2 regions of the Psychrobacillus syltrankelensis genome follow, and region 2 is predicted to be linked to the other one. Evidence: a T-box and tRNA genes for the amino acid it is inferred to sense, from the RefSeq annotation. Region 2 holds a T-box; the other holds one or more tRNA genes.
What was found. The T-box of region 2 lies ahead of thrS (threonine--tRNA ligase). A T-box ahead of a tRNA ligase gene usually reads a tRNA of that ligase, here a tRNA-Thr.
Positions count from the first base shown of each region.

Region 1: it encodes a tRNA-Thr, which carries the amino acid that the T-box ahead of thrS (threonine--tRNA ligase) is inferred to sense. The anticodon was not compared.

Region 1 is NZ_CM144227.1:2,788,017-2,791,508, reverse strand. It holds gene ACTSKG_RS13585 (LysR family transcriptional regulator) at 1-710, shown strand, start outside; gene ACTSKG_RS13580 (histidine phosphatase family protein) at 739-1,284, shown strand; tRNA gene ACTSKG_RS13575 (tRNA-Ala) at 1,348-1,420, opposite strand; tRNA gene ACTSKG_RS13570 (tRNA-Gln) at 1,449-1,523, opposite strand; tRNA gene ACTSKG_RS13565 (tRNA-Tyr) at 1,530-1,613, opposite strand; tRNA gene ACTSKG_RS13560 (tRNA-Val) at 1,635-1,710, opposite strand; tRNA gene ACTSKG_RS13555 (tRNA-Thr) at 1,851-1,923, opposite strand; tRNA gene ACTSKG_RS13550 (tRNA-Asn) at 1,937-2,011, opposite strand; rRNA gene rrf (5S ribosomal RNA) at 2,403-2,518, opposite strand; rRNA gene ACTSKG_RS13540 (23S ribosomal RNA) at 2,705-3,492, opposite strand, start outside.
Region 2 is NZ_CM144227.1:2,993,822-2,997,313, reverse strand. It holds gene ACTSKG_RS14605 (GNAT family N-acetyltransferase) at 1-40, opposite strand, end outside; gene ACTSKG_RS14600 (hypothetical protein) at 24-260, opposite strand; gene thrS (threonine--tRNA ligase) at 336-1,538, opposite strand; T-box leader at 1,595-1,822, opposite strand; T-box leader at 1,861-2,087, opposite strand; T-box leader at 2,126-2,353, opposite strand; gene ACTSKG_RS14590 (FAD-dependent oxidoreductase) at 2,406-3,492, opposite strand, start outside.

The DNA.
Region 1 (3,492 bases), 210 kb from region 2:
CCGAAGCTGGTAAAATGTTTTATATAGAAGCTAAACAACTTACTAAAGGTTTTGAGGTAAGTGTGAATCGTCTCCATGCTTTTACAGAAGGATATACTCACAAATGGAATATTGCTATATCTCCTTTAATGGCCGAAACCATTTTACCTTATATTTTGCGTTCCTTCATGAACAATCATCCATATCTTGAAGTGTCCATACGAGTAGCAGAATCTAGTTCCATCGAAGATTTAGTGTGTAGTGGAGAAGTTAACATTGGCATTTCAGCTATAGATGCTACAAGAAAAAGTATTCAATCTATCGAACTTTATAAAGATCCACTTATATTTATTGTTCCTACTGATGCTTATGATGATGAATCAGGACCATTTTTAGATGCAGAGGACTACTTAAAAGACAATTACTTATTTACTCATCATCATCCAGTCGTTTGGGATCCCCTTCTTCTACAAATCCGCAAGAAAGTGTTGAATTTGAAAACGATGAAGGTAACGCAAGCCTATATAGTAAAACGTTTCATTCAAGAAGGTCTCGGTACATCATTTCTGCCAAAGTCCATTGTGAAAAGGGAACTTTTAGAAGGGCGTGTAATGAGTATACCTTTTGATTTGTTTCCACTTCCCGAAGTAAAGACTTTTCTTTTACTAGAATCATTGGGGGAACTAGAAAAAGAATTTATAAAAAAGATTTCCCAATATTATTTTGGCTAATAATATTTTTAGTAAAGGTGGAAAAGAGATGAAGAAACAAATATATCTAATTAGACATTGCCAAGCGGAAGGACAAGAATCCAATGCATCCCTTACTAAGAAAGGATATATCCAAGCTATTCTGCTTAATGAATTCTTAAGAAACATGAAAGTTGACCGTATTATATCTAGTCCTTTTTTACGTGCCCTAGAAACTATTGAACCTTTTGCAAAGAGCAAAAGTATAGACGTTCAAATCGATGATCGACTAGCAGAACGTGTACTAAGCTCCTTGTCGATGCCAGATTGGCTCGATAAATTGAATGAGACATTTAACAATATGGAGTTAAAACTAATAGGAGGAGAATCAAGTGTTGAAGCACAAGAACGTATATTAGAAGTAATAAATGATATCTTAACTACTGAATTGGAAAATACTATAATCGTGACACACGGAAATATCATGTCTTTACTATTGAATTATTACGATAGTAATTTTGGATTTGAGCAATGGAAATCGTTAAGAAACCCCGATGTGTTTTTATTGCAGTTCACCAATAACATTTGTTCAATCGAGCGTGTATGGGAAAAGTAAGTTCCAACGAAAAAAGGGTATTCCAATCGAATTGGAATACCCTCTTATTCATTATATATTTTATGGAGCCTAGCGGGATCGAACCGCTGACCTCCTGCGTGCAAGGCAGGCGCTCTCCCAGCTGAGCTAAGGCCCCTTAATAAGTTTTATATTTATGTACGATATGGCTGGGGTACCTGGATTCGAACCAGGGCATGACGGAATCAAAATCCGTTGCCTTACCGCTTGGCTATACCCCAATAAAATGGTGGAGGGGGGCGGATTCGAACCGCCGAACCCTAAGGAACGGATTTACAGTCCGTCGTGTTTAGCCACTTCACTACCCCTCCAAAGCTAAGTATGAAAATAAATGGTGGAGGATGACGGGCTCGAACCGCCGACCCTCTGCTTGTAAGGCAGATGCTCTCCCAGCTGAGCTAATCCTCCTGGGTTATAACAATAAGCGGCGCATTTCTGCGTCAACTTCTTTCGCTTTCTTCTCCTGTAAAACCGGACAAATATAATAATAACATATTTACCATACTAAGACAAGTAGTTCTTTTTTGATTGCCCCTACTTAATATGTAAGCTTCCAACCGGATTTGAACCGGTGACCTCTTCCTTACCATGGAAGCACTCTACCTGCTGAGCTATGGAAGCGAAGACAAAAAAATGGCTCCGAAGGTAGGACTCGAACCTACGACCAATCGGTTAACAGCCGATTGCTCTACCACTGAGCTACTTCGGAACGATATGTTTAATTAAAGTACAAATATAATTATAACAACTCTTTTTTTTATTTCAAGTTTATTTTAACAATTTCTCTAAAATTTTATAGAAGATTTTCGAACTTTAACTACAGAGATATAAAACTGGTAGCTTTAAATCATTTCCTAGGCAATAAACGATGTTAGATCATTGGCATGAAACAGCGAGAATTTAGATAGAGTAGTTCCAATACGGAAAATCCTTTACCCCTAAGCAGTTAGAAAGCGGCAGAATGAGACCAATCAAACTCTCAATAAAAAAGCTGTTATGCAGAAAAAATTAGTCGTTATATAATATCCGATTTAAAAACAAGATAATTGCATGCATCAAAAAAAGCCGTTACCGATTACTCGGTAACGACTTTTTATAGTGCCTAGCGACGTCCTACTCTCACAGGGGGAAACCCCCAACTACCATCGGCGCTGAAGAGCTTAACTTCCGTGTTCGGTATGGGAACGGGTGTGACCTCTTCGCCATCATCACTAGACTGTACGGCTTTCAATACACATCGTACTTCTTCGTCAACTTCATTCGTTCGGTCAGTCACGTACTTGAGTACGCTCCTTTCCTCTCTCAATCGTTTCCTCGAATTACTCGTGTCTTGAAACCCTCTTACTAGAGCGCTTGTTCACTCAAAACTGGATAAAAGACATTGATGAATTCAAATTCATATTTGGTTAAGTCCTCGATCGATTAGTATTCGTCAGCTGCACGTGTCGCCACGCTTCCACCCCGAACCTATCTACCTCATCGTCTTTGAGGGATCTTACTTACTTGCGTAATGGGAAATCTCATCTTGAGGGGGGCTTCGTGCTTAGATGCTTTCAGCACTTATCCCGTCCACACATAGCTACCCAGCGATGCTCTTGGCAGAACAACTGGTACACCAGCGGTGTGTCCATCCCGGTCCTCTCGTACTAAGGACAGCTCCTCTCAAATTTCCTACGCCCACGACGGATAGGGACCGAACTGTCTCACGACGTTCTGAACCCAGCTCGCGTACCGCTTTAATGGGCGAACAGCCCAACCCTTGGGACCGACTACAGCCCCAGGATGCGATGAGCCGACATCGAGGTGCCAAACCTCCCCGTCGATGTGGACTCTTGGGGGAGATAAGCCTGTTATCCCCGGGGTAGCTTTTATCCGTTGAGCGATGGCCCTTCCATGCGGAACCACCGGATCACTAAGCCCGTCTTTCGACCCTGCTCGACTTGTAGGTCTCGCAGTCAAGCTCCCTTCTGCCTTTACACTCTTCGAATGATTTCCAACCATTCTGAGGGAACCTTTGGGCGCCTCCGTTACACTTTAGGAGGCGACCGCCCCAGTCAAACTACCCGCCTGACACTGTCTCCTACCCGGGTTACGGGTATGGGTTAGAATTTCAATACAACCAGGGCAGTATCCCACCGACGCCTCCTCCGAAGCTGGCGCTCCGGGCTCTAAGGCTCCTGCCTATCCTGT
Region 2 (3,492 bases):
GTTCTGTCTCTATATGCGGAAAATTATTGAATGTAATCATTCCTAACACTCTCTTTCTTCTTTTCATATACAAGGAGTATAAAAAATTGAGCAATTGCCCAAAAACCAACTATAAAACCAGTGATAAAGGATATCCACACATGATTACCTATATTCCCATTCCCAATAGGTCCCACTTTCGGTTGAAACATATCATATATTCTCCAACTATTAATGGCTAATACAATAACTCCTAAAATCAATAAAAACCATTTCCTCATGAAATCCCTCCTACCAGTATTATTCGTGAAGAATAACGAAAACTCCTTCGTAGGAGAGGGTTCCTTTGTAATTCGTTAAATTCTTTGCTCACCTATTAAATTTCCAATCAACTCATCGATATCCATTTCTCCAATGCTACCTACTTTATGCTTTCTCACAGAGACCATTCCTTGCTCCATTTCTTGGTCCCCAATTATCAACATATACGGATGCTTTTGCAATGCTGCTTCGCGTATTTTCAAACCAATTTTCTCTACTCGGTCATCTATTTCAACCCGGTACCCTTCTTGTTCAAGTCGTCGTTTCACTTCTTCACAATATGAAATATGTGCGTCCGCTATCGGTAAGATCTTCACTTGAACAGGTGCAAGCCAAAGTGGAAAACTTCCTTGGAAATGCTCCAAAAGAATAGCAATAAAACGTTCGATGGATCCATAAATTGCACGGTGAATCATAATTGGTTGACGGGGTTGATTGTCCTCGTCAATGTATTGACAATGGAACTTCTCAGGCATTTGAAAATCAAGCTGAACTGTTCCGCATTGCCAGCTTCGACCAAGAGAATCTAAAATATGAAAATCAATTTTAGGACCATAAAATGCCCCGTCTCCTTCGTTTACTTGATATTCTAATTGTTTTTTCTTTAATAATGATTCAAGTGCTAGCTCTGCTTGGTCCCAAACTTCCACTGCCCCCATAAAATCTTCAGGACGAGTAGATAGCTCTATTTTGTAACTAAAACCAAATTCTGAATAAAATTCATCCACTAGATCCAGCACTTTGTCTATTTCACTTTCTATTTGTTCCTCACGTACAAATAGATGTGCATCATCTTGAGTAAACGCTCGAACCCGTAACAGTCCATTTAATGAACCCGATAATTCATGACGATGAACTAAACCAAGTTCCGCATATCGAACAGGTAACTCTCTGTAACTTCTTCTTTTGCTGTTAAAAATTAATACTGCTCCCGGGCAATTCATCGGCTTAATCGCATATTTTTGTTCATCCACATCTGCAAAATACATATTTTCATGGTAATGATCCCAGTGTCCAGACTTCTCCCAGAGTTCTTGCCTCATCATGATCGGAGTTTTAATTTCCTGATATCCTGCTCGTTGATGCTTAATTCTCCAAAGATTTTCAAGCTCATTTCGTAACACCATACCTTTCGGCAAGTAAAATGGCATTCCTGGCGCTTCTTCCATCGACATAAATAATTCTAATTGCTGACCTAACTTCTGATGACTTACTCTTTCTTCTGCTTTAAGTGACATTGTAATTCCTCCAGTTTATAATTTTGTTAAATACAAAAAGACCACACCCATCCCGGTAAAGGGACGAGTGTGGTCGTGGTTCCACCCTAATTTTACAATACAAAAAGTGTATTGCGCTCATACAAGATAACGGTTTCCCGACTATGGATAATTGCATTTATCGCTTTTCCCATAGTAGCTCCAAGGTGGTAAATCATCTTTTTTTCTTCAGGGCTCTCAGCCATTGACCCTGGTCTCTGATAAGAAAATTAAAAAATGATTCATATCCTTTTCTTCGCTTAAATTATTTAATTTTTAATACAAAAAACCACACTCATCCTGGTAAAGGGACGAGTGTGGTCGTGGTTCCACCCTAATTTTGCAACACAAAAAGTGTGTTGCGCTCATACAAGATAACGGTTCTCCCGACTATGGATAATAGCATGTATCGCCTTCCCCATAATAGCTCCAAGGTGGTAAATCATTCGTTTTTCTTCAGGGCTCCCAGCCAATGACCCTGTTCTCTGACAAGAAATTGAAAATGATTCATATCCTTTTCTTCGCTTAAACTATATTATTTTAAATACAAAAGACCACACCCATCCCGGTAAAGGGACGAGTGTGGTCGTGGTTCCACCCTAATTTTGCAATACTAAAAATGTATTGCGCTCATACAAGATAACGGTTTCCCGACTATGGATAATTACATTCAACGCTTTCCCCATAGTAGCTCCAAGGTGGTAAACCATCTCTTTTTCTTCAGGGCTCTCAGCCATTGACCCTGTTCTCTGACAAGAAAATTATAAAATGATTCATATCCTTTTCTTCGCTTACTGATTTTTGATTAGTATATGCAACAAAAAGAAAATCGTCAAGCTATTTGTTCGATTATTTTCTTCCCATTCGTTTTGCCAATTGCTGTAAAGGATCCCAAACTCCATTGTATGGTGGTGAATAGGCAAGATCTAAATCTAAGAGATCAGTTACGGTCATTTGATGAAAAAGTGCCGTAGCTAACACATCTATTCGTTTATCCACTCCGTTCCCTCCAATGATTTGTCCTCCTAACAGCAATTGATTATCTCTTCGATAGAGTAATTTTATATGCATCAATTCCTTATCAGGGAAATAACCCGCAATATCGGTTGCCTGTTGTATATGTGTTTCGTACTGAATACCTAACTGATTTAGTTCTTTTTCAGAAAGTCCGGTTTTTCCAAGGGTTAAATTAAAAAATTTCATAATAGAAGTCCCAACAATCCCTTTGAATTCTTCCTCAATGCCCATCATATTGAATCCAGCCAATCGTCCTTGCTTATTAGCCGTAGTACCAAGTGGAATGTAATCATCTTTTTGTTTGATTCGATGAAAGTGTGTCGCACAATCTCCTGCTGCATAAACATCCTTCACATTGGTTTCTAAATGAGTGTTAACAATAATTGCGCCATTTGGAAGTGTACTAATTCCTGTGTCTTTTAAAAATTCTGTCGTTGGTTTCACACCTACTGCAATTAGCACTAAATCCGTTTGATAGCTCCCTTTGTTCGTTAGAACTTCTTCTACTCTATCCTCACCTGAAAACGATGTTACCTCTTCATTCAAAATTACTTCTATATGATGGTTGGTAGCTTCTTTGTAGATTAAAGTCGCCATGTCTTTATCAAAAATACCTGCTAATTGATCTCCACGCTGAATAATTCGTACTTTTTTTCCAAGGATTGCAAAGTTCTCGGCCATTTCTAAACCTATATAGCCTCCACCAATGATCGTTATCTGATGTGTATGCTCTAAGTCAGCTATAATCGCTTCTGTATTAGGTATAGTTTTGATTGTATGAATTCCAGTTAGCCTACTTCCATCCCAGTCAGGAATAACTGGACTAGCTCCCGTAGCTATGAGCAGTCGATTATACTGTAATTCAAATGTATCTCCTTCTTGCAAAATGTTTCCCGAAACTGTTTTATTTATTACATCA